DNA from 3 places in the Photobacterium toruni genome. Region 1 is predicted to be linked to each of the others. Evidence: predicted binding sites of a transcription regulator. Region 1 holds the regulator's gene; each other region holds the start of a gene.
The links. The regulator CRP, encoded in region 1, controls carbon source genes, mostly activating them, when cyclic AMP is high. The targets are predictions, from matches to a motif close to TGTGANNNNNNTCACA.
Positions count from the first base shown of each region.

Region 1 (11,101 bases):
GTGATATTGCAACCCGTTTTAATAATCTTTATGGCACAGAACAAAGCCCAATTTTCCAAGTACCTGAACCGTACATTCCAACGGTAGGCGCACGTGTAATGAGCTTGCAAGATGCGACTAAGAAAATGTCGAAGTCAGATGATAACCGTAAGAATGTTATTACGCTGCTTGAAGATCCAAAGTCAATTCTTAAGAAAATTAATAAAGCCCAAACTGATGCTGAAATGCCACCACGTATTGCACATGATATTGAGCAAAAAGCAGGTATTTCAAATCTAATGGGGTTGTATTCTGGCGCAACGGGCAAGACGTTTGCTGAAATTGAAGCGCAGTATGCTGGGGTTGAGATGTATGGCCCATTTAAGAAAGATGTGGGTGAAGCGTTAGTGGCAATGCTAGAGCCAGTACAAGCTGAATATCATCGTATTCGTGGTGATCGTGCTTATCTTGATAGCGTCATGAAAGCCGGTGCTGATAAAGCCTCTGCTCGTGCTGCTGAAGTATTGAAAAAAGCCTACCATGCCGTAGGTTTTGTTGCGCGCCCATAAGCGTTAGCAATTATTATTATAACAAAGCAGGGCTTAGGCTCTGCTTTTTTGTAGCGAGAAAATGGCTGTCACAGACAGCTAAAATAAGAGCTTAGTTGTAATATGCTATTAATTATTGATAACTACGATTCGTTTACTTATAACCTTTATCAATATTTTTGTGAATTAGGCGCTGAAGTCGTTGTCGTGCGTAATGATGAGATTGATATTGCGACCATTGAGGCTTTAGCACCAACACATTTGGTTATCTCTCCTGGACCGTGTACGCCTAATGAGGCGGGTATATCTTTACAAGCCATTGAATATTTTGCCGGTAAACTCCCTATTCTTGGCGTCTGCCTTGGTCACCAATCGCTAGCGCAAGTATTTGGTGGTGATGTGGTACGGGCACGACAAGTCATGCATGGTAAAACGTCTCCGATTTACCATACTGATTGTGGCGTGTTTAAAGGGCTCAATAACCCATTAACAGTTACGCGTTATCATTCCTTGGTCGTTAAAGCAGCAACATTACCTGATTGTTTTGAGATCACCGCTTGGACAGAATTAAACGGTGAGTTTGATGAGATTATGGGTGTTCGACATAAAACTTTGGCACTTGAAGGGGTACAATTTCATCCAGAAAGCATTTTGACTGAACAAGGTCATCAATTGCTGGCTAATTTTCTTCGCCGTTAATACCGCTGTTATTGCTTTGCTAGCGTACTTAATTACTGTGTGAATAAGTACGTTTCTTCCGTTTTTATCACATCACGTCTTCACTATTAGATTCGATTTTTTCGCTATAGTGCAACCTTATGCACTTAGTGGCCTTTATCCATACCGAAAAGCGTACAGATAATAGATAGTCGTCAATAATCTTTCGTTAATAATGCATAACTATTACAGGTGTATTTATTAGTTAACACCTTAGTTTTAATAAAAATAGCTGTTATTGTTGGCAAAGGTTAATAAAATGTAAATACTAATAATAAGGCATCAAACACAGAAGGATAGTGTGATGGCAACTGAAGAAAAACGACAACGATCATTGTTTGATGAAGTTATGGTACCTTGCTATGCGCCAATGGAGATTATTCCTGTTCGAGGGCAAGGCTCACGGTTGTGGGATCAACAGCAACGTGAATATATTGATTTTGCTGGTGGAATTGCCGTTAGTTGTTTAGGCCATTGCCATCCAATAATGGTGACAGCATTAACAGCACAAGCGCAAAAGCTATGGCATTTAAGTAATGTGATGACTAATGAGCCTGCATTGCGTTTGGCTGAGAAACTAACCCAACTCACCTTTGCTGATAAAGTCTTCTTCGCCAACTCGGGTGCAGAAGCAAATGAAGCGGCATTAAAATTAGCGCGTCGTTATGCGGTTGATAATTTCAGCGCTGATAAAGACCAAATTATTGCCTTTCATCATGGTTTTCATGGGCGAACCTTTTTTACCGTTACTGTCGGTGGCCAAAGCAGTTATTCCGATGGTTTCGGTCCTAAACCGCAAGCTGTTACCCATCTTCCTTATAATGATTTAGCGGCGATCGCTGAATTAATATCAGATAAAACCTGTGCCGTGATGATGGAACCTTTACAAGGTGAGGGTGGGGTAATTAGTCCAACGATTGAGTTTGTGCAAGGAGTGCGTGAACTGTGCGATAAGCATCAAGCATTATTGATTTTTGATGAAGTTCAAACGGGTAATGGACGTACAGGAGACTTGTTTGCTTACCAAGGCCTTGGGGTTATACCTGATATTCTAACCACTGCAAAATCATTAGGTGGCGGTTTCCCTGTTGCTGCCATGCTTACAACCACAGCGCTTGCTGCTCACCTTAAAGTTGGTACGCATGGTTCAACTTATGGCGGTAATCCCCTTGCGTGTGCTGTTGCTGAGGCGGTGATTGATACCATTAGTCAGCCAGCAGTATTAGCGGGTGTTAAACAGCGTGAACAATGGTTTAGAGAGGGATTAACGCAAATTAACCATCGCTATCCTATTTTTAGTGATATTCGAGGTAAAGGATTATTACTTGGCGCGGTACTTGTTCCTAAATGGCAGGGGCGGGCTCGAGATATTTTGGTTGCAGCAGGTAAACAAGGAGTAATGGTGTTAGTCGCTGGTGTTGATGTGGTGCGTTTTGCTCCTTCATTAGTGATTGATAAAGTTGATATTGACGAAGGAATGCAACGTCTAGAGGCCGCAATAGCAACCTTATATCACGCAGAGCTTTAATGATTATCGGTTGCTATTGATGCTCAAAAGTAACCGCTGATTTATGCCAAGGCAATGGTGGTCGCCATTGCCTATATCAGGAGGAAATGTCATGCTCATTATTCGTCCTATCACTAATGCTGATTATCCAGCACTGATGCAGTGTGCTGAAGCATCAGGTCATGGTTTTACCTCACTTCCTATCAATGAAGATTTACTTCGTACTCGAATTCAACATTCTCAAGTGAGTTTTAATACTCATGTAACCTCGGCTGGGCAAGAAAGTTATTTGCTGGTGGCTGTTGATAGTGACAGCGGCCAAGTTGTCGGTACTACAGCTATTGAAGCCACTGTTGGGCTTGATGTGCCTTTTTATAATTACCATTTAAGTACCGTAACTCATGCTTCACGGCAGTTAGGGGTACATAACATAGTGAAAGTATTGACGTTGGGCAATCAATATACCGGTGATACTGAGCTATGTAGTTTATTTCTATTGCCTGAGTGGCGCCAAGGTGTCAATGGACGGTTACTGTCGAAGTCGCGTTTTTTATTGATGGCGGATCATCGGCAGCGATTTGCAGACGTTGCTTTTGCTGAGATGCGAGGTGTCTCTGATGAGCAGGGGAATTCTCCTTTTTGGCAATGGCTTAAAGAGCACTTTTTTTCAATTGATTTTACTTATGCAGATTATTTAACGGGGATTGGTCATAAAGGTTTTATTGCTGATTTAATGCCGAAATTACCGATTTATGTCAACTTACTCAGTAAAGAAGCACAGGCCGTGATTGGACAAGTGCATACAAATACTCGCCCAGCATTACAGCTATTAGAACAAGAAGGATTTTGTTGTCGCGGTTATGTTGATATTTTTGATGCAGGTCCAAGCGTGGAGTGTGATGTTCGTAATATTGAAACTGTACGTCATTCGCAGCGGTATCGTGTTGAGATTGGTGAACATACCAACAAGCAATGTTATTTAGTCTCTAATTGCCAGTTAGCAGGATTTCGCGCAGTTGCTGCACCGTTAGCGGTAAATGCTCAAGGGCAAGTGTTAATGACCACCGATGTTGCTGCTGCACTGAATGTTGATGTTGGTGATGAAGTGCGGTTAGTGGCGCAATCATAACAGGAGAATCAAATGAGCTTATGGATTAATAATCAATGGCTAGTTGGCGATGGTGAGCAGTTTCAATCACTTAATCCTTATGATGGTACTGTGGTTTGGCAAGGTAATGCCGCGACGAATTGGCAAGTTAATGCTGTGGTTGCTGCTGCAGAGGATGCGTTTTTAATGTGGCGTAATACAACCTTTAGTGAACGTCTCGTAGTGATAGAACGGTTTGCTCAATTAGTGCATCAACACCAATCTCAGCTTGCTCAAATTATTACCGCAGAAACCGGAAAACCCTTATGGGAAAGCACCACTGAAGTCGCAGCAATGATGGGTAAAGTTGCCTTATCAATTACCGCATATCATGAGCGTACGGGGACTCGCCAGCGCCAGCAAGGTGCAACGACTATGGTTGTTCGTCATCGTCCGCTAGGGGTTATGGCGGTGTTTGGACCGTATAATTTTCCTGCCCATTTACCTAATGGACATATTATTCCAGCCTTACTAGCCGGTAATACCGTGGTTTTCAAACCTTCTGAATTAACGCCTAACACAGCACAATTAATGTGTGAGCTGTGGCAACAAGCGGGTATTGCTGATGGCGTTATAAATCTTGTTCAAGGAGGAAAAGAAACGGGTGCGGCGTTAGCGATGGCTGCAGGTGTTGATGGAGTATTGTTTACTGGTAGTGCACAAACCGGACATCTATTACATCAGCAGTTTGCAGGGCAGCCTCAAAAAATGTTGGCATTAGAAATGGGAGGCAATAACCCATTAGTTATTGGTGAAAATTATGGTGATATTGAGGCCGCGGTATATACCATTATTCAATCGGCTTTCTTAAGTGCGGGACAACGATGTACATGTGCCCGCCGATTATATATTGCAAATGGACAAGCAGGGGACGCTCTGTTAGCTCGCTTAGTTGCTGTTACCTCACAATTACTGGTTGGTGATCCTTCTGCAACGCCAGCCCCCTTTATGGGACCTTTAATTTCTTCTGTGGCAGCGGATAAAATGATTGAACATCAACAACAATTATTGCTGGCTGGTGGTGTGGCTTTATTAACGGCGACCCGTGGGCAAGGTGCCATTGTTACGCCTGCGATTATTAATGTGAGTGCGATCAGTGAACTTGCAGATGAAGAATATTTTGGACCATTATTGCAGGTCAGTCGTTATGCTGATTTTACTCAAGCGGTGGTCAGTGCAAATCAAACCCGTTATGGCTTGGCTGCAGGGTTAATATCAACTGATACACCACAATGGCACTATTTTGTTGAGCATATTCGTGCTGGAATTGTAAATCGCAACCGACCATTAACAGGCGCGAGTGGCGATGCCCCTTTTGGTGGTCCTGGTGCATCAGGTAATCTTCGTCCAAGTGCTTATTATGCTGCAGACTATTGTGCTTATCCGATGGCATCGATTGAGGGGGAGCAATTACAGTTGCCGGCTCAATTAGCGCCAGGAGTGAGCTTGAGCTAAGGTTTAATGACTGATAATGCTTTTAATAAGCAGGTTGATTATGGAATCTATTACACAAATTTTTGATGGCTTATGGCATGATTATAGTCGACGTTTATGCCCTTCTGCAGTTCAAATACAGCAGTTGTTAACTGAAGATACCGCGTTGCTCAATGACCATATTGCGTTGCGTAGTTTTGGGTTGCCTAAGTGTGGGTTAGCAGTGCTTGCCGCACCATTTATTGCTTTGGGCTATCAACCGCAAGCAAAATATCATTTCAGTGCTAAGAAGCTGTATGCCGAGTCATTTATTCATGCTAATCCTTTACTGCCAAAAGTGTTTATTAGTGAATTACAATTAGCAGGGTGTTCGGCTGAATTACAGCGTGCGATACGAGGATTGCTAGATCAGGTGGATGATGATTATTTTTGCCAGCCTGATTTTGTTTATGGTGGGCGTCCATGGCAAATTGACTTTGCAACTTATCAATTTTTAGCTGCTGAAAGTGAATATGCGGCATGGGTGGCAGCCCATGGTTTTGGGGCCAATCATTTCACGGTGAGTATTAATCAATTAGAACAGTTCTCTAATCTTGAAGAGGTTAATCATTTATTACGTCATAACCAGTTTGTGATTAATCAATCAGGCGGCGAGATAAAAGGTAATGCAGAAGTAATGTTAGAGCAATCAGCTACGATGGCAGATGTCGTTGGTGTCAGTTTTCGAGATGGTATTCATAAGATTCCGGGTGGTTTTTATGAATTTGCTAAACGTTATCCGCAACCTAATGGTGAGTTATATTTAGGCTTTGTTACAGCTTCAGCAAATAAGATATTTGAAAGTACGGACAGTTAAAAGATGAACCTTAACTTCATAGGATCAAGTCTCGAAGAATAGAAAACAGCACTGCATTATATGAGTGCTGTTTAGAATTTAAATTAATTATCGAGCGGTGAACCCCAAACACCTGATTCATCTGCAGGGCAACGACGTAATCCGGTTTGTTGTTCAAGGTAACAACGGCTATCACTAAATCCGGTCATTTCAATGGTTGTTGGTTGGCCGGTCAGTACGCCAGGTACGGTGGTGTAACTATTAGCAGAAAAGCGTTCAATATCCATATTGATCATCATTGATTTAAAAGTCCATTTGTAAGTGAAATGTAGCATGAATGGATGTTATTACAAATTAAAATTTAACAGTGAGACTACCGCTATTAATGATTATATTATGAGGATATTAAAGGGGAAATTTAGCATAAAAAAAACCGCAGATATAAGCTGCGGTTTCATTGGTAATTAACGTACCGCTAAAAATTAGCGTGTACCGTAAACTACAATCGTTTTGCCATGAGCAGAAATAAGATTTTGCTCTTCCAGCATTTTTAAGATTCGACCCACAGTTTCGCGAGAACAACCTACGATCTGGCCAATTTCTTGACGAGTGATCTTAATTTGCATGCCATCAGGATGTGTCATTGCATCGGGTTGTTTTGCCAGATTCAATAACGTTTGTGCAATACGGCCTGTTACATCAAGGAATGCAAGATCACCTACCTTTTGACTTGTCACTTGTAAGCGGCATGCCATTTGAGCAGATAAACGCATTAGAATATCTGGATTCACTTGAATTAACTGACGGAATTTCTTAAATGAAATTTCTGCAACTTCACAAGGGCTTTTTGCACGAACCCAAGCTGTACGTTCTTGGTCTTCTTCGAACAAGCCGAGTTCACCAATAAAGTCACCCTGGTTTAGGTAAGAAAGGATCATCTCCTTACCTTCTTCATCCTTGATTAATACAGCAACAGAACCCTTCACGATATAGTACAAAGTCTCAGCTTTTTCACCTGCGTGAATTAACGTGCTCTTTGATGGATATTTGTGAATGTGACAATGGGAAAGAAACCACTCTAAAGTTGGATCTGTTTGCGGTTTACCTGGAACCATATTACTAACTTCCTCTGCATATGTTGCCCAACAATATGTTCTGTAGAGATAACTAAACAAAACGAAGTGTTGGCAGGGTTATTCACTCAGCGGCTAAGCTGTGAGTTAACTTGAACTGGCTTAGAGTGTATCCTTTTTCTCACGCTTTTTCTTGATATTGATCGAGCAGATAGGCTCATTTATGAGAGATAAGTGTGCACATGATCACATCGTTGTGAGTTAGTTGCCTGCAGTATCGTTTTAAAGTGGTTTTATTCTCTAATTTTACAAATATAAATATGCAACGTAATTAGCATTAAGCACAATAAACACGATTGCACTGATGGAATTATCAACAAAAATAAGATAAATTTTTGAAGAATATAGCTAAAGGATATAAAAATGCAGTCACGTGTAAAGTGGTTAGAAAATATGACTTTTGTGGGTCAATCAGCATCGGGTCATAGCGTTGTTTTAGATGGTAATGGTGGCGAAAAAGCCCCGAGCCCAATGGAATTAGTATTAATGGCCGCTGGAGGGTGTAGCTCCGTAGATGTCGTTAGTGGATTACAAGATTTACATCAACAGATCACTGCTTGTGAGGTGAGTGTTACTGCTGAACGTCGTGAGCAAGCCCCACGAATTTTTACACATGCAAATTTACACTTTGTTGTTACGGGCCATGACCTAAGTGATGAATTAGTGAGTAAGGTGGTGGCTGATTCTCTCGAAAAATACTGCTCAGTGTGTTTAATGCTCGGTCAGGGGGTTGATATGAGCCATAGCTATGAGATTGTTGTGGCGTAATGTTCATATAAGAATGGCGGTTGCTGAGATCAGTAACCGTTCATTAATGTCACTAACGGTTACGTCTGATTGTTAATCTTTAGGTCTTATATTTGACGTACCACTTAAGCTATTTTGCCGTTTGCAATTAATTGTTCAAGTAACGGTCGCATAATGAGTTCCATCGCAAAACTCATTTTTCCGCCAGGCACAACGAGGGTATTGTGGCGTGACATAAATGAACCTTGAATCATGGCGAGTAAATAGGGAAAGTCGACATTCTTTAAACCACGAAAGCGGATCACCACAAAGCTTTCATCTAGACTGGGAATACCCTTCGCGCTGACGGGATTGGAAGTATCAACGGTTGGGACGCGTTGAAAGTTAATGTGGGTGCGAGAAAATTGTGGTGTGATGTAATTAAGATAGTCATCCATTGAACGTACTATCGATTCCATTACCGCTTCTCTTGAATGGCCGCGATCACGAGTGTCTCGAATGATCTTTTGAATCCACTCGAGGTTAACAATAGGTACCATCCCTATTAGTAAATCAACGTGTTGCGCTACATTGATCTCACCATCAACCACACCGCCATGTAAGCCTTCATAAAATAACACATCAGTATTTTCAGCTAACTGTTGCCACGGTGTAAAAGTACCGGGCATTTGATTATAAGGCACAGCTTCATCAAAAGTATGTAAATAACGGCGAAATTTACCACTACCATCTTGAGCGTATTGTTTGAAAAAGTGGGATAATTGCTCAAAATCATTGGCTTCTGCGCCGAAATAGCTGATATGACGACCTTGCTCTTTGGCCTTACGAATTTCACAATCCATTTCTGGACGAGTGAAGCGATGAAAACTATCACCTTCTAACCATGCTGCGTTGATGTCCATCATGTTAAACATCTTGCGAAAAGCCTCTGATGTCGTTGTCGTTCCTGCGCCAGATGAACCAGTGACAGCAATGATGGGGTGTTTTACCGACATAACTCACCTGTTGTTGTAATTATTACGTGATAAATAACAAAAAATAGACAGTAATAAATGTTACTACAGGTTTGCTAAAATGTCGGTATTAAGTGATAAAAGTGTAGGTGAGAACAAGTTTCGGTAAATGTTAATACTATGATGGGTTGGATTACATTTGATGGCGCAGTTTAATATCAACCGATTCATGTAATTCAGAAAAAACAATAACTGCATCGCCTGATTGTAGTTGGCGTCGAACATAAGCGACCTTATCACTAAGGCTTATTTCTACTTCGCCATAGTCGGTACCTTCACGTAAAATAAATTGTTCAATCAGGTTGGTTAGTGTTTCTGGTGCGATGTCTTGCCAAGGAATAATCATTACAACTTCTTAAATGACTAATGAAATAATAACCGCAGTATATTATTAAAATTGACGAGATTCTTAAAATTAACAAGAAAGAAAGTTAGCTATTATTTCAGTTGTTGTGATTGATGCAACCTGAGTTGGCGTTGAAACCATTCTGGCACTGTATGCTCTAACCAAAACTGCGGTTTGAGTAAGCTACCACTGATAAAACCAACATGACCACCAGTCGTTGATAAATGATAATCAATATTGATTGGTAAGGGCTGTGAAGGAATGACATCATTATTCATAAAGGGATCATCTTTGGCGTGAATAATCCGTAGGGGAAGCGTGATCTTAGTCAGTTGCGATAAACCACTACAATGTTGATAGTAGTCATTAGCACTCTTAAAGCCATGCAACGGTGCCGTCACCGCTTGGTCAAATTGCCGTACACTGCTAATTGTTGTCAGTTGGTGTTGATTAACAGGCATAGTATGTGGGTGACGCTCAATTTTTTTTGCAATAGTACGTTTGAGTGATGTCAGTAAATAACGTTGATAAACTCGCGAGAACCCTTGCTGAATACGATCAGAACAGGAAGCAAGGTTTAGCGGTGGTGAAATAGCTTGGGCTGCGATGAGTTCGTTATTATTAGGGCAATTAGCTAAGTAATTAATCAACACATTACCACCAAGTGATACACCGACAGCCATAAATGGGCGCTGTGGAAATTGCTGGCGCAGCCATTGAATAAAGAACTGCACATCGTTTATATCACCAGAATGATAGCTTTGTGGATGACGATTTAATTCACCGCTGCACCCTCTAAAATGCATCATGACCCCAAGCCAACCTTGCTGTTTGGCTGCCATTAATAAGCCATTAGCATAAGGGCTGTTAAAGCTGCCTTCTAAACCATGAAATAAAATCATTATCGGCTGATGGTGATTATTAATATCTGGCTGCTCTGTCCATGCAAGATCAACAAAATCACCATCAGGTATTTCAAGCCGTTGGGTTACAGGTGCAAAGAGTGGTTGGCGGCGAATAAATCGTGGTAATAAGGTTTGTAGGTGGGGATTCCCTAATCCGCTAGCGGCGGTGAATGGCTGCATATGTAGTCCTGTTTTCAAATTAAAACGCCGTCGCAATAAATATTGTGACGGCGTTAAATGATCACTCAGCGTTAAGCTGGCTTTCCATTTCTTCTAGTTGTTCTTGCAGTTCCATCCATGCAACCTCGATGTCTTCAAGATCAGACTTAGCATCGCCTTGAAGTTTTAACTGCTCATTCATTTGGGCTTTATTTTCAGGCTCATAAATGGCGCTATCACTTAATGCGGTTTCTGCAGCTGTAACGATCGCATTGAGTTTATCCATCTGCTTTTCAAGCTTGGTGACTTCTTTGCGAATTGGGGCTGTTAACTTACGGAACTCTGCATCTAAGCGCTTTTGTTCTTTACGTGATGCAGCACTATTGTCTTTATTGGTCTCAGGTTTTGCAGCTTGTTGTTCACGACGTTCATTGCGCTGTTGCTCGCTTAGCCACTTGTGATAATCACTTAAATCACCATCAAAAGGGACCACTTGGCGATCGTGAACTAAGTATAAATCATCCGTTGTTGCACGGAGTAAGTAACGGTCGTGACTAACAATAACCATTGCGCCTTCATAAGATTGCAACGCAAAGGTCAGTGCTTGACGCATATCTAAATCAAGGTGGTT
Region 1 is NZ_AP024854.1:224,208-235,308, forward strand. Features, by position in the region: gene trpS (tryptophan--tRNA ligase) at 1-548, shown strand, start outside; gene OC457_RS01065 (aminodeoxychorismate/anthranilate synthase component II) at 651-1,226, shown strand; gene OC457_RS01070 (aspartate aminotransferase family protein) at 1,549-2,772, shown strand; gene astA (arginine N-succinyltransferase) at 2,864-3,880, shown strand; gene astD (succinylglutamate-semialdehyde dehydrogenase) at 3,893-5,353, shown strand; gene OC457_RS01085 (DUF1338 domain-containing protein) at 5,394-6,188, shown strand; gene OC457_RS01090 (hypothetical protein) at 6,272-6,466, opposite strand; gene crp (cAMP-activated global transcriptional regulator CRP) at 6,650-7,282, opposite strand; gene OC457_RS01100 (OsmC family protein) at 7,664-8,068, shown strand; gene OC457_RS01105 (phosphoribulokinase) at 8,173-9,042, opposite strand; gene OC457_RS01110 (YheU family protein) at 9,194-9,406, opposite strand; gene OC457_RS01115 (hydrolase) at 9,499-10,491, opposite strand; gene OC457_RS01120 (ABC transporter ATP-binding protein) at 10,553-11,101, opposite strand, start outside.

Region 2 (11,101 bases), 270 kb from region 1:
TCAGTTTTATGCATACGAATGCTAAACCAGAAGGTAGAACCTTGATGGAGACGACTGGTTAAACTGACTTGTCCTCCCATTTGGCTGACCAGTTTCTGAGTGATCACTAAGCCTAACCCCGTACCACCATAACGGCGTGATATACTGGCATCGGCTTGGCTAAAGGCTTGGAAGAGCTGTGCTTGTTGACGTTCTGATATGCCAATGCCGGTATCACGCACCATAAACTGTAATTCAATATTATTATCATGCTCAGATTTGAGTTCGACAGAAACATCAATATTGCCTGTTTCGGTAAACTTAACCGCATTACCAATTAAGTTGGTGACGACTTGTTGAATACGCAGAGGATCACCAATTAAGCCTGGCGGAATGCGTGTGTCAATTTTAAGGGTTAATTCTAAGCCTTTTTCATGTGCACTTGGCGCAAGTAAACGCATAACATCATCAAGGGCATCAGAAAAATCAAACGGAATATTTTCTAGTAATAATTTACCCGCTTCTAATTTTGAAAAGTCTAAAATATCATTAATGATTGTCAGTAGATTATTGGCTGAATTCTCAATCGTCAGTAGATAATCTTGCTGGTTGGTATTGAGTTTGGTTTTAAGCATTTGACGGGTAAAGCCAATCACACCATTAAGCGGTGTCCGCAATTCGTGTGACATGTTGGCTAAGAATTCAGATTTAACCCGCGCAGCCTCTTGAGCCCGTTTTTTGGCAATATCTAACTCAACGTTTTGAATTTCAAGTTGCTCAAGAGTTTCACGTAAATCTGACGTTGCCTGATCAATGCTTTGTTGCATTTCAATATGGTATTCCGACAGTGAGATTGCCATTGCATTAATACCGTTTTTAAGAGTATCGAGTTCACCAAGAAGTTGACCTTCGATTCGAATATCAAGATGTCCGCGCCGAATTCTATCAACCACACTGATCATATGTGAGATTGGGCGGGTGACATCTTGCATTAGTCGGTAAGCAAATAGCGATGATAAGCTTAAGCCAAGTAACAATACCATTAAGGCGGTGAATACTTCTTGATATTGTTGTAATCGCAATGAGCTTAAATCGAGTTCAATTGCAATATAACCTAATGGTTTACCTAATACGCTAGTACTTGTATTCGTACCAAATTGGCCTTCAGTTAAAATGGGGGTGCGTAGAATGAGAGTATTATCATTAAGCTGAATATCAAGTAAGCGCGGGATTGGCTTGTTGTCTGGATACATAAAAGCAGCAAAATTACGGTGAAAATTAGAGGTCGCAAAAATTTTATTATGCTCCGTAAAAACAGCAATGCTTCGAATAATATCGGAATGTTTGCGATGGGTGTAGCCAATCAGACGCCGAATAGCCTCTCGATTTTTTTCGGTCATACCATATTCGGCCGAAATTGCTAACGGCTCGATGATACTCGTTCCTGTCGAAATCAATTGATGTTCGAGATCTTGATAGCGGCTCATGGTAAAAAAAGCGCTTAATAACAGGCCGATTATCAGTGTTGGTGCTAATGTCAGGGTAAAGACCCTGGCACGAAGTCCATATTTGGTCATGGTTCTCTTAATTACAAGCAAGCGATTCTGTGGGAGAATTAGCACCCATCTATATTCCTAGTGTAAATAAACTAGGGCTATGCAACAAATACTCAATGTCTGAACAGTGAGCAAAACACTATGGCACGCTTTTTTAAGCCTCAAAAACGTACAACTGACACCAAACATAAAGAAATTACGATTAGCCGTTTAGATCACCTCGGTGCCGGTATCGGTCATCTACAAGGTAAATCTGTCTTTGTTGATGGTTTACTTCCGACTGAAACTGCGGTGGTGCAGTTAACGGAAGATAAAAAAAATTACGCTCGTGCTAAAGTGATTAAACGCCTTTCAGACAGCAGTGCCCGTATTAAACCTCATTGTGCGATCTATGACCAGTGTGGCGGCTGTAATTTGCAGCATTTATCGCATCAAGGTCAAGTGGCTGCTAAACAGCAAGTACTGAGTGAATTGATGACAAAGTTTGCTGTTATTGATCAAGCTGATTGCGTTCAACAACCTCCGATCATCAGTGAATCACTGCATTACCGTCGTTGCGCTCGTTTTGCGGTTCGAGTTGAAAATAATGGACAGTTACAGTTTGGTTTTCGTAAAAAGCAAAGTAATGACATTGTTGATGTTAGCGTGTGTCCAGTATTGGCCCAGCCATTGAATGATCTGTTACCGCCATTACGTGAACTATTAAACAGTTTAAAAGGACGTCGATTTATTGGGCATATTGAATTAACCCATGCCGACAATGGTTGTGTGGTTCTTATTCGTCATCTTGCGCCTTTTAATGCCGATGATAGTGCACTGATTGATGCGTTCGCTATCCAACACAATGTAATGTTGTTTTTAGCACCAGAAACCGATGAACTAATTCAGCGTCATGGTGACCAACCTTATTATGGCATTGATGGTCTTAAATTGAGATTTTCACCAAAAGACTTTATTCAAGTAAATGGTGACGTAAACATTAAAATGGTCGCACAAGCAATCGAATGGCTTGATGTTCAGCCTCAAGATAGGGTGTTAGATTTATTCTGTGGTTTGGGGAACTTTAGTTTGCCATTAGCCCAGCGCGCAAAAGCGGTTGTTGGGGTTGAAGGCATTGACGATATGGTTTTACGTGCTACAGACAATGCTCAAGCAAATGCGCAATATAATGCCACTTTCTATCAGGCTGATTTAGAGCAAGACGTGACTAAATTAGTGTGGGCACAAGAGCAATTTGATAAGATTTTATTAGATCCTGCACGTGCTGGTGCCGCTGGAGTGATGGATCATGTGGTTAAGCTAGCACCGAATAAAGTCGTTTATGTGTCATGTAATCCAGCCACATTGGCTCGTGATAGCCAAGTATTACTGCAAAAAGGTTATCAGTTAGAGCGTCTTGGTATGTTGGATATGTTCCCACATACAGGACATTTAGAATCTATGGCATTATTTGTAAAGGTTCAGAAAAAGCAGAAAAAATAGTTATAGCAATGACTGCTATTGCCATTAAATAGAAAACAGGACAGAGACATGGTCGCAGTACGTGGAGCACATCTAAAAGAAAACACGATATTTGAGTTAGCCTCATGGGTCGAAAGTTTACGTTTGGATGCAAAAACGTTTGGACGTTTAGAAGGAGCTTATCTACGTTGTCAGGAACTGGTTGTTGATCAAGAAAACGGTACGTTGCTGTTATGGCGCGGGCGTGAAATGGTCGAGATTCTGGTGACGTTAAGCATGGACGCCGATACATTAATATCGGCAATGCTATATCCATTAGTTGAAGCGGGTTGTTATAGCCATGAGCAAGTAAAAGAAGATTACAACGGCACTATTCTGCATTTAGTAGAAGGTGTTGAGCAAATGTATGCGATCAGTCAGCTTAAATCGACCGCAGAAGAAGCCGCTCAATCAGCCCAAGTTGATAGCATTCGTCGAATGTTATTATCGATGGTTGATGATTTTCGCTGCGTGGTCATCAAATTGGCTGAACGTATTTGTAATTTACGTGAAGTTAAAAATGAGCCAGATGCTGTACGCCGCATCGCCGCCCAAGAGTGTGCCAATATTTATGCACCATTGGCAAACCGATTGGGTATTGGGCAGTTAAAATGGGAAATTGAAGATTATGCTTTCCGTTATCAACATCCCGAGATCTATAAGCAAATAGCGAAACAGCTTTCAGAGCGTCGCATTGATCGTGAAGGCTACATTACGCATTTTGTTGATGATTTATCAGATGCGATGCAAGCTTCAAATATTCGTGCTGAAGTGCAAGGACGCCCTAAGCATATTTACAGTATTTGGCGCAAAATGCAGAAGAAAAGCTTAGAGTTTGATGAGCTTTTTGATGTGCGGGCGGTACGAATTGTGGCTGAAGAGCTGCAAGATTGTTACGCTGCATTAGGGGTGGTACATACTAAATATCGTCATTTACCCAAAGAATTTGATGATTATGTCGCTAATCCTAAACCAAATGGTTATCAATCGATTCATACCGTAGTACTGGGTCCTGAAGGTAAGACCATTGAAATTCAGATCCGTACCAAGCAAATGCATGAAGAGTCAGAGCTAGGTGTTGCTGCGCACTGGAAATATAAGGAAGGTCCTGCAGCTTCTAGTGGCGCTCAGTCTGCGTATGATGAAAAAATCAATTGGTTACGCAAGTTACTGGTATGGCAGGAAGAAATGTCGGATTCTGGTGAGATGCTTGATGAGCTTCGTAGCCAAGTATTTGATGATCGTGTTTATGCGTTTACGCCTAAAGGTGATGTGGTTGATTTACCATCAAATGCAACCCCATTAGACTTTGCTTATCATATTCACTCAGAAGTCGGGCATCGTTGTATTGGAGCAAAAGTAGAAGGTCGAATTGTACCCTTTACTTACCATTTGCAAATGGGGGATCAGGTTGAAATTATTACCCAAAAAGAGCCGAATCCTTCTCGTGATTGGTTAAATCCAAATCAAGGTTTTGTAACATCTAGTCGTGCCCGTGCCAAGGTGCATGCTTGGTTCCGTAAGCAAGATCGCGATAAAAATATTATTGCAGGTAAAGAAATTCTTGAAGCGGAACTGAGTAAGATCCACGCAACCTTAAAAGATGCGCACTCTTATGCCAGTAAACGCTTTAATGTTAATTCACCAGAAGAGTTATATGCGGGAATTGGTAGTGGTGATTTGCGGATAAACCAAATAATCAACCACATTAATGCGCTAATTAACAAACCAACAGCAGAAGAAGAAGATCAGCAATTACTTGATAAGTTGTCAGAAGCAAGTGATAAAGCTTCTCATACGACGAAGAAACCGCGTCGTGATTCGGTTGTGGTTGAAGGGGTTGATAACTTAATGACCCACTTAGCACGTTGTTGTCAGCCTATCCCTGGTGATGATATTCAAGGCTTTGTTACTCAAGGGCGTGGTATTTCGGTGCACCGTCATGATTGTGAACAGCTAGAAGAGCTGCGTCATCATGCACCTGAACGTATTATTGATACGGTTTGGGGGAGCGGATTTATTGGTAACTATACCATTACTGTTCGTGTTACTGCGTCAGAGCGTAATGGTTTGTTAAAAGAACTCACCAATACGTTGATGAACGAGAAAGTTAAAGTTGCGGGCATGAAGAGTCGGGTTGATTATAAAAAACAAATGTCGATCATGGATTTTGAACTTGAGTTAACCGATCTTGATGTATTAGGCCGAGTGCTAAAACGCATTGAACAAGTAAAAGATGTTGCACAAGCTAAACGTTTATACAGTTAGTTATGATAGATAATATCGAATACAACAATAGGTAGCTTCGGCTACCTATTTTTTTATTTAAGGAGATAATAATGACCAATAAAACCACCCTTGATATCAACCATCTATTAACCATTATGGCGCAGTTGCGAGATCCACAAACGGGATGTCCGTGGGATCTTAAACAAGATTTTGATTCGATTGTTCCTTATACCATTGAAGAAGCCTATGAAGTTGCTGATGCGATTGAACAAAAAAATTGGATTGATGTAAAAGAAGAACTGGGTGATTTATTATTTCAAGTGGTGTTTTATAGTCAATTAGCGACAGAACAAGGCTTGTTTGATTTTGATGATGTGGTGGCGGGGATTAGTGAGAAATTAACGCGTCGCCATCCACATGTTTTTGGTGACGTTACATTAGCTGATGAAGCAGCGATTAAGCAAAATTGGGAAGCAGAAAAAGCCAAAGAGCGTGCTGATAAGGCACAAGATACCAGTTTACTTGCTAATATTCCTTTAGCATTACCAGCGCTTACTCGAGCCAATAAAATTCAACAACGCTGTGCAAGCCAAGGCTTTGATTGGGACACGTTAGGCCCAGTTGTTGATAAAGTGAAAGAAGAGTTAGATGAAGTAATGGATGAGGTTATTCAGACGCCTCAACAGCAAGCTAAAATAGCTGAAGAAATGGGTGATCTGTTATTTTCAGTGGTGAATCTAAGTCGCCATCTTGATGTCAAACCTGAACATGCATTACAACAGGCAAATAAAAAATTTGAGCGACGTTTTCGCCAAGTTGAAAAAAATGTGCTAGAACAAGGTAAGTCATTCGGTCAATGTTCACTAACTGAGCTAGATCGTGAGTGGGATCGCGTTAAACAACATGAACGCAAAAAATAATTATTCCCATTAGGGATTTTTATGCTATAAAAGTATAGTAACTTTACAGCGAAAAGTAGCGAAAAGGGGTGAAAATAGCGCACATATCACTTCCTTGATTTGAGACAAAAAAAATCTTATGGGTGTGTGATAGTTTTCACGTTGTGGCGATAAATGGTGTCTGGTATACTAATTTCCCGTCCAGATACACTTTATCCTCTACACCAATCTTCCAGGTTTAACATGACAACGAATTATATTTTTGTTACGGGCGGAGTAGTATCCTCTCTAGGTAAAGGCATTGCTGCAGCATCTTTGGCAGCTATTCTAGAAGCACGTGGTCTTAATGTGACCATGATGAAATTAGACCCTTACATTAACGTTGATCCAGGCACAATGAGCCCTACTCAGCACGGTGAAGTATTCGTTACGGAAGACGGTGCAGAGACTGATCTTGACTTAGGTCACTACGAGCGTTTCATTCGTACTAAAATGACAAAGCGTAATAACTTTACAGCTGGTCGTGTGTACGCAGACGTATTACGCAAAGAGCGTCGTGGTGATTACCTAGGTGCAACGATTCAGGTTATTCCACATATCACAAACGAAATTAAAGATCGTGTGATTGCTGGTGCTGCGGGTCATGATATCGCGATTGTTGAAGTCGGCGGTACAGTTGGTGATATTGAATCACTACCATTTATGGAAGCTATTCGTCAGTTAGCAGTTCAACAAGGCCGTGAAAACACCATGTTTATGCACTTGACGCTAGTTCCTTACCTTGCTGCTGCTGGTGAAGTAAAAACTAAGCCAACGCAACACTCAGTAAAAGAATTACTTTCTATCGGTATTCAACCTGATATTTTGGTTTGCCGTAGTGATCGTGTTATTCCTGCTAACGAGCGCGCAAAAATTGCGTTGTTCTGTAATGTGCAAGAAAAAGCGGTTATCTCAATGAAAGACGTAGATTCAATCTACAAAATCCCACAGCTTATTAAGGCACAAGGTCTTGATGACTTAGTATGTAAGCGTTTTGGTATTACTGCACCAGAAGCTGATTTATCGGAGTGGGAACAAGTTATTTATGAAGAAGCTAACCCGACAACTGAAGTAACAATTGGTCTGGTTGGTAAGTATATTGAACTGCCTGATGCATACAAATCAGTTAACGAAGCGCTTAAACACGCGGGTTTAAAAAATCGTATAGCAGTACACATTAAATATATTGATTCTCAAGATGTTGAGTCTAAAGGTACTGATGTACTTGCAGGTCTTGATGCAATCTTAGTACCTGGCGGCTTTGGTCACCGTGGTATTGAAGGTAAAATTCTGACTGCTCAATATGCGCGTGAAAACAAAATCCCTTATTTAGGTATTTGTTTAGGTATGCAAGTCGCATTAATTGAATTTGCACGTAATGTAGCAAACATGGCGGATGCACACTCAACAGAATTTAACGCTGAAACTAAGCACCCAGTGGTTGGCTTAATCACTGAGTGGGTTGATAGCGAAGGTAATGTAGAAGAGCGTACTGAAAAGTCTGATCTAGGTGGCACCATGCGCCTTGGTTCTCAGTTATGTCATCTTCAAGATGGTTCAAAAGCACGTGAATTGTATGCACAAGCGTCAATCCATGAGCGTCACCGTCACCGTTACGAAGTAAATAACAACTTGCTACCTAAGTTACAGAAAGCGGGTCTGAAAGTATCAGGTCTGTCTGCTGACAAGAAGCTAGTTGAAATTATTGAAATTCCGAATCACCCTTGGTTCGTTGCTGCACAGTTCCACCCAGAATTCACATCAACACCTCGTGATGGTCACCCATTATTTGAAGGTTTTGTTAAAGCTGCGGGTATTTATCACCGCGGTGAATCTGATAAGTAAGGATTACTGATAGCTGTAGCAGTTATCGCTGCAGCTATTTTATTTAGCTTTTAATTTGAAGATAAAGCAGAGGAAACACAATGTCTAAGATCGTTAAAGTTCTAGCTCGTGAAATCATTGACTCACGTGGCAACCCAACAATTGAAGCTGAAGTTCACCTAGAAGGTGGTTTCGTTGGTATGGCTGCTGCACCGTCTGGTGCTTCTACGGGTTCTCGTGAAGCTCTTGAGCTTCGTGATGGCGATAAATCTCGTTTCCTAGGTAAAGGTGTTCTTAAAGCTGTTGCTGCTGCAAACGGTCCTATCGCTGAAGTACTAATGGGTAAAGACGCGACTGATCAAGCTGCAATCGACCAACTAATGATCGACCTTGATGGTACTGAAAACAAATCTAACTTTGGTGCTAACGCAATCCTAGCTGTTTCTCTAGCGAACGCAAAAGCAGCTGCTGCATCTAAAGGCATGCCTTTATATGAGCACATTGCTGAGCTAAACGGTACTGCAGGTCAGTTCTCTATGCCTCTACCTATGATGAACATCATCAATGGTGGTGAGCACGCAGATAACACTGTTGATATTCAAGAGTTCATGATTCAGCCTGTAGGTGCTAAAACACTTCGTGAAGCTGTACGTATGGGTTCTGAAGTATTCCACAGCCTAGCTAAAGTTCTTAAGTCTAAGGGCATGAGCACAGCTGTTGGTGATGAAGGTGGTTTCGCGCCAAACCTTGAGTCAAACGAAGCTGCTCTTAAAGCAATTCAAGAAGCTGTTGAAGCTGCAGGTTACGAGCTAGGTACAGATATTACTCTAGCTATGGACTGTGCTGCTTCTGAGTTCTACAACAAAGAACAAGGCATCTACGACCTTAAAGGTGAAGGTAAGCAATTCACTTCAGAAGAGTTTAACTACTTCCTGAAAGATCTTACTGAGAAGTTCCCAGCTATCGTTTCTATCGAAGATGGTCTAGACGAATCAGATTGGGCTGGCTTCAAGCACCAAACTGAACTACTAGGTGACAAGATTCAACTAGTAGGTGACGATCTATTCGTTACAAACACTAAGATTTTCGCTGAAGGTATTGAGAAAGGCATCACTAACTCAATCCTAATCAAGCTTAACCAAATCGGTTCTCTAACTGAAACTTTAGCTGCAATCAAGATGGCTAAAGATGCTGGTTACACTGCTGTTATCTCTCACCGTTCAGGCGAGACAGAAGACGCAACTATCGCAGATCTAGCGGTAGGTACAGCTGCAGGTCAAATCAAAACTGGTTCTATGAGCCGTTCTGACCGTGTTGCTAAGTACAACCAACTTATCCGTATCGAAGAAGCACTAGGTGAACGTGCTGCTTTCAACGGTCTTAAAGAAGTTAAAGGTCAAGCTTAATTCTTTTAAGCTTATCATTGAGCTTGCTCAATGTGCCTAAATCAAACCGTCTCTTAGGAGGCGGTTTTTTTTGGTAAAAAGTAATGGTGCTACACATATGACTAAAAAATAGTTTTTGTTTGATTTAACAGCAAAATTGACACTCAACTAGCACTGTATTAACTCTATGGCCATAATGGTGGTCACAATAAGCTGATTATGGGATTATTACGCTTTCGCAACATACATTCCAATGATTCGTCGTTAACGATTGATTGGAATGTATATTGTTGATATTGACATCTACACTCATTTTGAAGGGGAATCATGCGTCTGTTTATCATTATCCTGCTAGTGATTTTAGCTTGGCTGCAGTACGATTTTTGGGACGGTAAAAACGGTATGAATGAATATACCGCAGTAAAAGAAAGCGTTGCTTTACAGCAGGCCGCTAATACTGAATTACAACAGCGAAATCAACAAATGTACGCAGAAATTAAAGATCTTCATGGCGGTAAAGAAGCTGTAGAAGAGCGTGCGCGTAATGATTTAGGTTTAATTAAACCGGGTGAAACTTTTGTTCGAGTGCTAGATGATAATAACTAACCGTAGCGCTTTTTGTGGTGAGTAATAGAGCTAATGATCGCTGAAGAATTTATTGCCGTAGTGCCTGCGGCAGGGGTGGGTAGCCGAATGGCTGCTGATCGTCCAAAGCAATATCTCCATATTGCAGGTAAAACGATTTTAGAGCATACCGTTGATCGGCTATTGAGTTTGCCTGAAATCACACGAGTAATAATTGCAGTTAGTGCCGATGATCCTTATTTTCCGCAGTTACCATTAGCAACTGATTCACGGATCACTGTGGTCGATGGTGGTGCTGAACGAGCTGATTCCGTATTTGCAGGGTTAGCAGCGATTGATAATAACAATGCGTGGGTATTAGTGCATGATGCTGCTCGACCGTGTGTTAGGTTAACTGATTTACAAGCACTAATAATCGCAGCGGTGAATAGTGATTGCGGGGCAATTTTAGCTTCGCCTGTACGTGACACCATGAAACGTAGTCATAATAAATCAGCGCAACCTCAGATCACTCATACTGTCGATCGAGATAATTTATGGCATGCGTTAACACCACAAATGTTTCGAGTTGGGCAGCTACGTGAAGCATTAACATCAGCATTAGCGCAAGGTGCGACAATTACCGACGAAGCATCGGCACTCGAATTTTGTGGTTACACACCACAACTCGTCGCAGGGCGCAGCGATAATCTCAAGGTGACACAGCCAGAAGATTTAGCCTTGGCTGAGTTTTATCTTCAACTTTTATTAAAGGAACAACATTAATGCGTATTGGTCATGGGTTTGATGTGCATAAATTTGGTGGTGCGGGTCCGGTTATTATTGGTGGCGTCGCTGTTCCTTATGAACAAGGTTTAATTGCACACTCTGATGGTGATGTTGCTCTGCATGCTGTTTGTGATGCGTTGTTAGGAGCAATTGGTGCGGGTGATATTGGGCGTCATTTCCCTGATACTGATGCTGAATGGGCCGGTGTAGATAGTCGATTTTTATTACGTGATGTCTATAACAAGGTTAAGACAATGGGTTATTGTCTTGGTAATCTGGATGTCACTATTATTGCCCAAGCTCCCAAAATGGCGCCTCACATCACGGCGATGTGTCA
Region 2 is NZ_AP024854.1:498,941-510,041, forward strand. Features, by position in the region: gene barA (two-component sensor histidine kinase BarA) at 1-1,556, opposite strand, end outside; gene rlmD (23S rRNA (uracil(1939)-C(5))-methyltransferase RlmD) at 1,677-3,017, shown strand; gene relA (GTP diphosphokinase) at 3,066-5,303, shown strand; gene mazG (nucleoside triphosphate pyrophosphohydrolase) at 5,375-6,184, shown strand; gene OC457_RS02545 (CTP synthase) at 6,407-8,047, shown strand; gene eno (phosphopyruvate hydratase) at 8,128-9,432, shown strand; gene ftsB (cell division protein FtsB) at 9,739-10,017, shown strand; gene ispD (2-C-methyl-D-erythritol 4-phosphate cytidylyltransferase) at 10,051-10,761, shown strand; gene ispF (2-C-methyl-D-erythritol 2,4-cyclodiphosphate synthase) at 10,761-11,101, shown strand, end outside.
Region 2: the regulator CRP is predicted to act here: its motif matches at 6,310-6,325, upstream of OC457_RS02545 (CTP synthase).

Region 3 (11,101 bases), 1.2 Mb from region 1:
CTTAAAGCCAGCAGGTAAATTCATACCGCCGGTAACACCTGCCATTTTCTCTTTTTGTGTTTCTTCGATACGACGCGCTGCATCATTAAATGCGGCTGCAATTAAATCTTCAAGCATGTCTTTATCATCTTCCATTAGGCTATCATCGATTTCAACACGACGTACACTATGGCTACCAGTAATCGTTACTTTAACAAGGCCAGCACCAGATTCACCAGTAACTTCCATGCTTGCAACTTCTTCTTGCATCTTTTGCATGCGCTCTTGCATTTGCTGCGCTTGCTTCATCATGTTGCCCATACCGCCTTTACCAAACATAACTCTTCTCTCTCTATCTGGTCTGGTTAAAAATTTTTAAACAGGTCTAATACTGTCTTCATCCAGTTGTGCAGCAAAACGCTGACAAATGAAGTTAACATTAGGATCATTTGCTAAACTATCACGAGCTTGTAACAATTTTTGTTGATACAAACTTTCGCGTAATTCCAATGGTGTTTGACCTTGCTCGCCCAATACAATTGATAATTGTACTGATGTTTGCAATATATCATTCAAGGCACTGTTTAATTGTGCCGTCGCACGATCTGCTTGTAAGTGCTTTTGGGATGATCGTAAATACAATGTAATATGATCATCTTTTCGCTCAAAAGCAGAGTTCAATGCTAATTGTTGAATTAACTTTGGCACATCAAGCTGAGTCACTAATTGTGACCAACTATCCTGATTTGCTGCTTCATTGACAAGTAATTTCGCCATCTCCGGTGTTTTTTCATGTTCTAAAGCGCGCTTTAATACTCGCGGAGTTAACTCAGGCTTAATCACCGTTTCAGCTGCGGGTTTCGCCATTGGCTTCCAACGATATTCATCATCTTCCGCAACCTGATTAGAAGCTGCCGACGCCGGCATCGCATGAGATTTCATTGTTGGCATCGTCGTTTGCTTATTCGCAATCCGATCCATCACTGAGGTTGCGACTTTTTTAGCTGGCGTCGTTAAAGGCTTTTTTGACGATATTGCTGTTGTTTGTCCATCTTGACCACGTTTAGTTTGACTACGTAGCTGATTACGAGCCGCTAATAACCCAGAAGCCGCTGATGGTCGTGGTGACGCCGCTGGCACAGGTGATGTAACAACTGTGCTATCAACCACGGGCTGATTTGGCATGACTGTCGCCTGCGACGGTGTTAATGGCGCGGGCTGCAATGCGACGGGTTCAGGTTGTGTCAATGGTTGTGATGGTTGTAATGATGGTACTGGCGGAACAGGCTGCGGCTCAGAAACTGGCATTGCAACAACAGACGGTGTTGGCTGTGGTTCTGAGATTGGCATCACTGCTGGCGGTACGCTATTCGTTACAGGCGTTTGTATTTGTGCTTTTAATGCTTGCACCCGTGAGACACCGCTTACAGGTGGATGAGTAGGTGCAGCTAACGATGTTGGTTGACTGCTTGGCACCACAATCGCTTGTGGTGTAATGCTACCGCCACTGACTGGACGGAAAGCAAGCATACGCAATAACACCATTTCTAAACCAGTACGGCCATCAGGTGCAAACGAGAGATCTTGACGTCCTTGTAAGCAAATTTGATAACATAATTGTACATCTTGTGGTGTCATCAATTGGCTTAAAAGATTAATTCTCTCTGCATCAGGTAAGCTGTCATCTAAGCTTGCAGGTAATGCTTGGAACATGGCAACACGGTGTAATTGTGCTGACAATTCACGCAGTAAACTATCCCATTCAATACCAATCGATGCTAACTGCTGCAAACTTGCCATCGCAGTATTTGCATCAGCTGTTGCCACCGCTTCAAGTAATGCCAAAGCCTGATCGGTATCTAATGTACCTAGCATTGCCGCAACAGTTTCAGCACTTACATTACCGTTACCTAATGCAATAGCTTGATCGGTCAAACTTAATGCATCACGCATACTGCCTTCTGCTGCACGCGCTAATAACGCCAGAGCACGCGCCTCATACTCAACTTTTTCTTCCGTTAAAACTTTATCTAGTTGAGCATGAATTTGTTGATGATCAAGATGTTTTAAATGAAACTGTAAACAACGAGATAAAATCGTCACGGGTAATTTTTGCGGATCAGTCGTCGCCAAAATAAATTTCACATATTCAGGCGGCTCTTCTAATGTTTTTAATAATGCATTAAAACTGTGACGCGAAAGCATGTGTACTTCGTCAATCAGATAAACTTTAAAGCGACCACGAGCAGGCTTATATTGCACGTTGTCCAATAATTCGCGTGTATCTTCAACTTTAGTACGTGATGCAGCATCAATTTCGAGCAGATCAACAAACCGTCCTTCATCGATTTCACGGCAAGTTGTACATTTACCACAAGGTGTCGATGTGATCCCTTGCTCACAATTTAACCCTTTAGCAAAAATACGGGCAATTGTCGTCTTACCCACACCTCGTGTACCACTAAAAAGATAAGCATGGTGAAGCCGATTTTGCTCTAAGGCATTACCTAGTGCAGTTAATACATGTGATTGTCCAACCACATCTGCAAACTGGTAAGGACGCCATTTTCGGGCCAGAACCTGATAACTCATTTATAAATAACCTTAATCAATCTGGACTGCATCTGGTGTAACGAAACTCGCCACTCTTTCTTTTATTCTCGCTATCATAGCTATAATGATAATAACCGATATTAATCATTATAAAACAAAGAAAATAAACGAAATAGTAATGAGGTATGTAACACATTGAATTTAACATCAATGCTAACATAGTGCAGTTTAGTGAGCGAGAGGGCGCTAGAGTAAGCGCCCAATGATTAGCCAACTATCACCTTTATTTATATGATAATAAGGTGTTATTGCTAATTAAAATTTTAGTGACCAGGGAAATCACAAATAGAGTAAACGTTAAGTCCCAAACCTTGCAGACGCGCTTCACCACCAATATCAGGCAAATTAATAACGAACGCAGCATCGTTAACATCACCACCTAAACGACGGACTAAATTCGTGGTTGCTTCAATAGTGCCACCAGTTGCTAATAAATCATCAACTAATAGCACTTTATCACCAGCAACAATCGCATCTTTATGAATTTCTAAAGTATCTTTGCCATACTCAAGCTCATAACTTTCAGCAATCACTTCACGTGGTAATTTACCCGGCTTACGAACAGGGACAAATGCAACCCCTAATGCTAAGGCTAAAGGTGCGCCAAATAAGAAACCACGAGCCTCTGTACCAATAACTTTTGTGATACCTTGATCTTGATACTTCTCAGCCAAAAGCGCAATTGTAGCGCGGTACGCTTCAGGCACTTCCATAAGGCTCGTCACATCACGAAATAAAATACCTGGCTTAGGATAATCTTGAATGGATTTAATGCTATTGGTGATTAAATTTAATGTTTCTTGATTCATTGTTCTTTCCGTACTTACTCTAACTGCAAACAGAGTAACCTTAAGTTAACGCCTGCTAATTGCAGACAAAGCATAAAAATAGAGCCGTAAATAACAGCCATATTTTTATGTGACAATTAGACATTTTATGGCTTTTCTTCAGGTTCGGCAACTGACGAAGAATCAGGTTGAATATCTACAACAGGTAAGCGGTTAAAACAATATAATAAAATCACTAAACCACCCAATAACATCAGCTTATGCCACCACAATGGCACCATGGCAATGGAAAAAGTAAAACTTAACACAATCATGATCAACCCACGCCGTTTTACAACTGACGTCACAGCACCATGCTGATGCCAATTCACTAAAATAGGCCCCAACTGTGGGTGTTGATATAACCATTGATTTAACCGAGGAGAGCCCCGCATAAAACAGCCACTCGCCAATAATAAAAAAGGTGTCGTTGGTAATAACGGTAAGAAAATTCCCAATACACCTAAGACAACAGCAATCCAACCGATAGCCACTAAAACATAGCGGGCTATTCGGCTCTTCACCATCACTTCTTCATTCAAGGTTTACCACCTCAATTAATATATTTAACAACCTAATATGCTCTTTTTCTTGCGCAACACTCACCTTGTAACAATAATTCGTTCTAATTGTTAGTATTTATTATCACGCAGTGATGGGTACTGTATTACAACAAAAAATACCCCATATTTATTAAATTCGTTTAAAGAATTGATTCAAATCACAACGGTACATTAAATCTCGATTAGACTAATAACACTTAGAGGTACTGCATTAGATTTTATTTAGCCGCAGTATAACAACACTCAATCAAAGCTCCGCTTATTATCTTTTTTTGCCGGCTTTCCTATTGAATATCATCACTATGGCTATCACGATATGAATTATAAAAATTTTCAGTATCCGCTAGAAACTGAATACTTATCTCTAGCAGAAAAATTAAAAAATGAAATGTTAATCAATCATTTAAAAAACAATACCGCCGAAATAAATAATACGGATCTCAATGATCTTATCGTTATGGCCAAATCATCTTTTATTCCTACTCTTTTTGATATGGCAATACGATTAGAAAAAGTAGATGCTGCTGTATGCTCCTTTAAATTGGGTATGTATGGTTTATGTACTGATTGTGAGGAAGAAATAGAATATAGCGATCTTGAACAAGACCCTGCTCAGCCTCGGTGTAAAGCATGTCGTGAGCATAGCCGTTATCATCACGATTAATTATCGCTAAAAGTCATACTTTTAATATCAATAAATTCAAAAAATAGAAGGCAACATGGTTGCCTTTTACTTTTTAGATACAATCTAGCAGCATTCGCATCGCGCGGTTGATCTAACCAATGATCTAGTTAAACTCTTTTTCTGCCATCCAAATTTTAAAGGCTTTTTTATCATTATTTGATGCTTTGCTATACCACATTTTAAGTTGTGTTAATGCATCACCAGTAATTTCAACCTTACCTGTTTTATTATCAACATTAACAGCAACTTGTTGTAAATCTACTGCATTACCTTTTTCTATCACAATGCCGTTATCACTGTTATAAGCGTTAACAAGTGCCTCAATGTCACTGTAGGCTGCAAACCCCTCACCTTGTAACTCTGTCACGACTAAGGGCTTTACAGAACCATCAGCCATGGCTAACTGCCATTGGGCTCCACGCTCAAAAAATGCTTTCGCTTGAGATTCTGTTGTTAAACGAGGCAAAATAATTTCAGCATTGGTATTTGCTAAATCAATCTCAAATAAATAAGGTCGAGTCGTATAAATTGTTGATTTTGAGCCCCGCTTAACTTCACCATCAAAACGTACTACGACTTGGTGTTTACCCTCAGATAACTCAACACTATCGACCGCACTCCAACCTTGGCTTTTCACTTCTTTACCGTCAACCGCCAATAATTGTATGTTATCCGCCACAGCTAATGTTGCTGCTTGAGTAGAGGCTGAAAACAAAGCCGCTAATAACCATAATTTGTTGTTCATACTTGATCCTTCATTTCTATTTATCGGCTGCTCATTGGTATCACCACCGCAATATATTCGTGTGATAACAATAACTATCGATATAAATAAAAATTAGCAAAAAGCCGCCAAAAGGCGGCTTTATATAACAATTCTTATCTCAACGGATTAGAATGTTACTTCGATACCAGCTACGTAACCGAAATCAGAGTTACGTGATTCACCATTCTCAAGGAATTTAGCATCAGTAGTACCAATTTCACCGTATACTTTAACGTTGTTGTGTAGTTTTTGCGTTACGTTAGCGTAAACTGCGTAAGTATCACCTTTTTGATCACGACGGTCGTAATTGTTGTAACCAATAGCAAACGTTGTTTTGTCCATCGTGTAATCAGCAGCGATTTGGTAAACATTGCCACGTAGTTTCTCTACGCCAAATGAATTTTTATATTCAAGTTGACCGAAAGATGCCGCTAAACCAAATTGACCAAATGCATATTCTGCTTCAAGGTTATAACCTTCAACATCAATAACACCTGCAGGCTTAAATGTTGTGCCAGGAATATTATCTGCAGTGTAGTAATAAACGCGAGCATCAAGACCGCCAATACGGTAACCAAGACGGGCATCAGTAACGTACGTGTTAACATCACGAGAAATATCGCCGCTACCGTCAGAAATTAGACCGTTGTCTTTCATATCATGAGAAGCACCAAAGTAGAAAGTACCGTTATCGTAAACATACTTAACTACGTTGTTACCATTTGTTTGTACGAAGTCAATACCTTCAGAACCAAGCTCGTAATCTTTACCAATACCTGAATCATCAGATACTAAGTATTGACGACCAAATGTTAACGTACCGAAGTCACCAGAGAAACCAGCCCATAACTCATCACTAGTTACATTGCCATCTTCGAATTCAAAAGCCATACCAGCAACAGTTGTTAACTGCTCTGAAATTTTGATGCTTGTTGTTAACGCAAGATCTGCGTCATCAATGCGGAATTTAGCATCATTTTGTGGCTCGTAATCTTCGCGGAATTGCACTTCAGCTGCACCAGAAAGATCAACTTTAACGCCATTTGCGTCATAAAGGTTGATGCCAGCATTTGCAGAACCAGCTGCAGTTAGAACTGCTAGCGCTAATAGAGTTTTTTTCATGATATGTCCACTGCCTTTCTTATTGTTGTAAATCTCAATCCTGAGATTCCCTGTCCTTATATTCCCCTGTCACGCACTCTGTTTAGAAAACAAAACACTGAATCAACAAGGAAAGTAATTTATGGCTCACATCCTGCCAGAAGTTCAATATTTTTGTCAAATAATCTAAATTAAACATAAAAAAACATAAAACATATCACAAAAACAAACAGTTAAGATTATAGCTTGAGATATTTATCACAAAAAAATAAGTAAAAAAATGCAATTAACATTAAATTAATAACTATGAACAACGCTTAATTACATAACTAATCCACCTTTAATAATGAAATAAACAGCATAAAAAACTATTAAGCCACTTAGTATGCAGTGTTTAAATTTGCAAGAAGACAAGCCATATTTTGCAAATGTAACAGGAATAAAAAACCGTGAGCGATCCCTCACTTTAAAATATAAATAGCCTGAATTTTGTTACCGCTCACATTTAACGCTTCATGCTATAATGCATTTCCCGGTCCTGATGAAGTTTCAACCATGCTGCACAACACCATAAAAAGCGATATCAAACAGTGTTACACCAACCTTGGTCATCAACTTGATAACTTTATTCCTCGTCGCGCACAAAACTATTTAGTCGCAGAAATAGCCAAGACGCTCGCGGGTGAATACCACAAAAAAAATCGCGTTCTGGTTGCTGAAGCTGGAACGGGGATCGGTAAATCTCTTGCCTATTTAATTGGAGGGATCCCTTTTGCCTTATTCAATAATAAAAAGCTGCTGATCTCTACCGCAACAGTGGCACTTCAAGAGCAATTAATTACCAAAGATCTACCGCTGTTCAATCAAATTTTTCCGCGTGAATTTAGCTTTATTTTGGCTAAAGGGCGTCAACGGTACTGTTGTAACCATAAATTAGAAGCCAGTTGTTCAACCGATAGCGAATTACAACTGGGCATGTGGGAAGAAAAGCCAAGAAAATCCGATCTTGATTTACTCAAGCGGATGCTAAAAGCTACCGAACAAAATAAATGGGATGGTGATCGCGATAGCTGGCCAACAACTATTCCTGATAAAGTGTGGCAACAAATTATGGCAGACAAACACAGTTGCCATGCGGGTATGCCTAAACATCGTAGTTGCCCCTTTGCTAAGGCGCGTGAACATCTCGATAAAGCAGATGTTATTGTTGCTAACCATGCATTGCTAATGGCAGACATTGAATTAGGTGGCGGTGTCATTCTGCCAGAGCCAGAACAAACTATTTATGTGATTGATGAAGCTCACCATTTACCTCAAGTTGCTCGTGATTTTTCATCGGCTGCTTCAAGTTTAAAAGGGGCTGCTACATGGCTTGAAAAGCTTAATCAAATTGTGGCTAAATTTGCAGAATTAGCGGACTATCAAAAAGCCAATCGATTCCAAAACGCGATTCAAGATAGCATTCAACACTTAGTTCCAACCTTAAACCAAATTGCCAACAATATTGATTCAAGCAAATTTAATAAAGACGGCGTTTATCGTTTTGAACATGGTGAATTACCCCAATGGCTTGAAGAAGAAGCAAAAGGTTGTAAAGAAGCCAGTAAAAAAGCACTACAATCACTGGGTAAAATTCAAGATCTTATCGCCGAACGTACCAAGGAAAATATCATTATTCCACGTTTAGGTGAGCAAGCACTTACTGAAATTGGTTTTTACTTACAACGCCTTGAAAATTTGGAGAAAGTTTGGGCATTAATGGCACAGCCAAACCATAAAAAAGGCGCACCACTGGCACGTTGGATAGAAAAAAGCCCTGAACGTGAGAATGATTACATTATTGAAGTATCACCATTAGAAGTTGGCTATCGACTTGATCAACTTCTATGGAGCCGCGCAGCTGGTGCGATTTTAGTGTCTGCAACATTACGAGCATTAAATCAATTTAGCTTCTTTTGTCGTCAAGCGGGGATCTCTGATGCAGAAACAGAAGGTACACGTTTTCTTGCATTAGCATCGCCGTTTGATTATCAAAACAATGCTCGGTTAGTTATTCCAGCGTTAAAATTAGAGCCACAAGCAGAACAATTTACCGACCTATTAATTGAAGTATTACCTGAATATCTCGAAGGTGAAACCGCCAGTTTAGTGTTATTTTCATCTTACTGGCAAATGAATAAAGTTGCAGAAGCTCTGCGTCCATTAGCCAAGAAAAATAAATGGCAATTGCTGGTTCAGGGTGAAGAATCGCGTAATGAAACCCTAAAAAAACATAAAGAAAATTGTAAAAAAGGTGTACCTAGTATTTTATTTGGTACCGGAAGTTTTTCAGAAGGACTTGATTTACCTGGCGATTTATTAAAAAACCTAATTATTACAAAAATTCCATTTGCAGTACCCACCTCTCCTGTGGAAGAAGCACATGCAGAATACATTGAAAGTAAAGGCGGTAACCCTTTCTTACAAATTTCAGTTCCAGAAGCCAGTAAAAAACTGATTCAATCAGTAGGTCGTTTGCTGCGTAAAGAACTCGACTCTGGTAGAGTGGTTATTTTAGATCGTCGTATTATTAATCGTCGTTATGGCAAGGCACTACTTGATTCTCTGCCACCATTTAAACGCGTTATTGAATACAGCTAATCATTTTAACCATAATACAAAGCATTTAAATGATTGATATGATTGAACCAAGTACATTATTAATACTTGGTATTGTTGCATTAGCCGCTGGCTTTATTGATGCCGTAGCCGGTGGAGGTGGAATGTTAACGGTTCCTGCGTTGCTTTCTCTTGGCCTTCCACCGCATATTGCACTTGGCACCAATAAGCTGGCAGCAAGTTTTGCTTCTTCAACGGCAGCATGGACATATTACAAGAAACAGTTATTTAATCCGCAATTTTGGAAAGCGTCTTTTATTGCGACTTTCATTGGTGCAATTATTGGCACGCTAACGGTAAACCTCATCAGTGGTGTATGGTTGGAAAAAACACTGCCTTTAGTGATTTTTGCCGTTGCGATTTATAGTTTATGGCATCCGCACCCTAATCCAGATCAAACTCAATTACCTGAAGTAACAGCAATGTTTAAACGTAAACAATGGCTGCAAGGTTGTGGTTTAGGATTTTATGATGGACTAGCAGGCCCTGGAACTGGCGCATTTTGGACGGTTTCAAGTTTGGTTTTATATCGATTAGATATGCTACGGGCTTGTGGTCTAGCAAAAGCCATGAACTTTACCAGTAATATTACTTCACTTATTACATTCATTATTTTAGGTCATGTAAATATTGCACTAGGTTTAATTATGGGGCTGTGTTTAATGATTGGTGCCTATTTAGGCGCACACTCTGCGATTCATTTTGGTGCTAAATTTATTCGACCTGTTTTTATTACGGTAGTGTTTATTCTTGCGGCTAAATTAGCGTGGCAAGCTTGGTTTTAACCATTCCGTTTATAGGTATAACTATGATTGATCTTTCTCGATTACAAACACTTATTGAACAACTACAACATCAAGCAGCAGAAGCAGATCGCTTACGTGGTGAAGCACCCCGTCCCTTATTTGATCAACAGTTATTTCGTCATCGTAGTAAGTTACTCGCGCCTTGCGTAACTGAAATAGCCCAAGAGCTAACTACGCTACAAAAAGAGCAACAAGCGGGTCGATTATTACCCGAACGTACTCAGCACTTATGTGAGAAACTAATTGCTCAAATCAATGCCATTCAACGTGAACTAGCCACTCAAAATATCCGTAAAAATGAGCCCCAGCAAGCGGTTAAATGGCAACGTTCAATCAATGATATGTACCAAGATCTTGCGAAGCATAAAGATTGGGAACGCCGATTAAAATTAATGTTACGGGATAAAGAGTTACTGGTTAATCGTTGCGGCTCTCAATTTGAACAACAACAGGCTCAAAAAGAAGTCCTAGCTCTTGAAGGGCGTATCAGTCGTTGCCAAGCAGCATTAGTAACACTTGAAAATGAGATTAATCGCCGCGAAAGAAAAGGCTAATCTCATTAATAATACAATCATACTGATAGCATGATAAATAGTTATATATACCTAATAAAAGAGATTCATAAATGAGTAATGCACCAACCACATCATTAGAAAATGCCCCTGCTGATATTAAACTCGCTGTTGATTTAATCTGCCTATTAGAAGACAACGACATTGCACCTCAAACAGTATTATCTGCATTAGATATTGTTCGACATGATTTTGAAAAGAAACTCCAATCACAACCGTTATAATCATAAATAATGGGTATAAAAAAAGGCTGAATAAATCAGCCCTTTATAATATCTATTTATCTTAAATATAAATTAGTTAATACCTGCACGCTTTAACAAACCAGCCATCAATGCTGAACTTGATTTCACTTGCTTTGATTTGTTTTTTAAATCTTTAGCAAGCGCAGTATCGTTAACATCATTAGCAATGAAGATCATTGATTGGTACATATCACGTGGCGTTTTAATACGCTCTTTATCGTTCAATGGCTTAAGCAATGTCACTACATCTGAGCCTTTCTTTTTATTTTCAGTTGTGTAACGTAAA
Region 3 is NZ_AP024854.1:2,081,062-2,092,162, forward strand. Features, by position in the region: gene OC457_RS09835 (YbaB/EbfC family nucleoid-associated protein) at 1-318, opposite strand, end outside; gene dnaX (DNA polymerase III subunit gamma/tau) at 355-2,571, opposite strand; gene apt (adenine phosphoribosyltransferase) at 2,856-3,401, opposite strand; gene OC457_RS09850 (YbaN family protein) at 3,527-3,946, opposite strand; gene OC457_RS09855 (conjugal transfer protein TraR) at 4,299-4,646, shown strand; gene OC457_RS09860 (YccT family protein) at 4,771-5,412, opposite strand; gene OC457_RS09865 (porin) at 5,560-6,555, opposite strand; gene dinG (ATP-dependent DNA helicase DinG) at 7,090-9,174, shown strand; gene OC457_RS09875 (sulfite exporter TauE/SafE family protein) at 9,204-9,977, shown strand; gene priC (primosomal replication protein PriC) at 10,001-10,552, shown strand; gene rsmS (pleiotropic regulatory protein RsmS) at 10,624-10,794, shown strand; gene OC457_RS09890 (hypothetical protein) at 10,867-11,101, opposite strand, start outside.
Region 3: the regulator CRP is predicted to act here: its motif matches at 6,983-6,998, upstream of dinG (ATP-dependent DNA helicase DinG).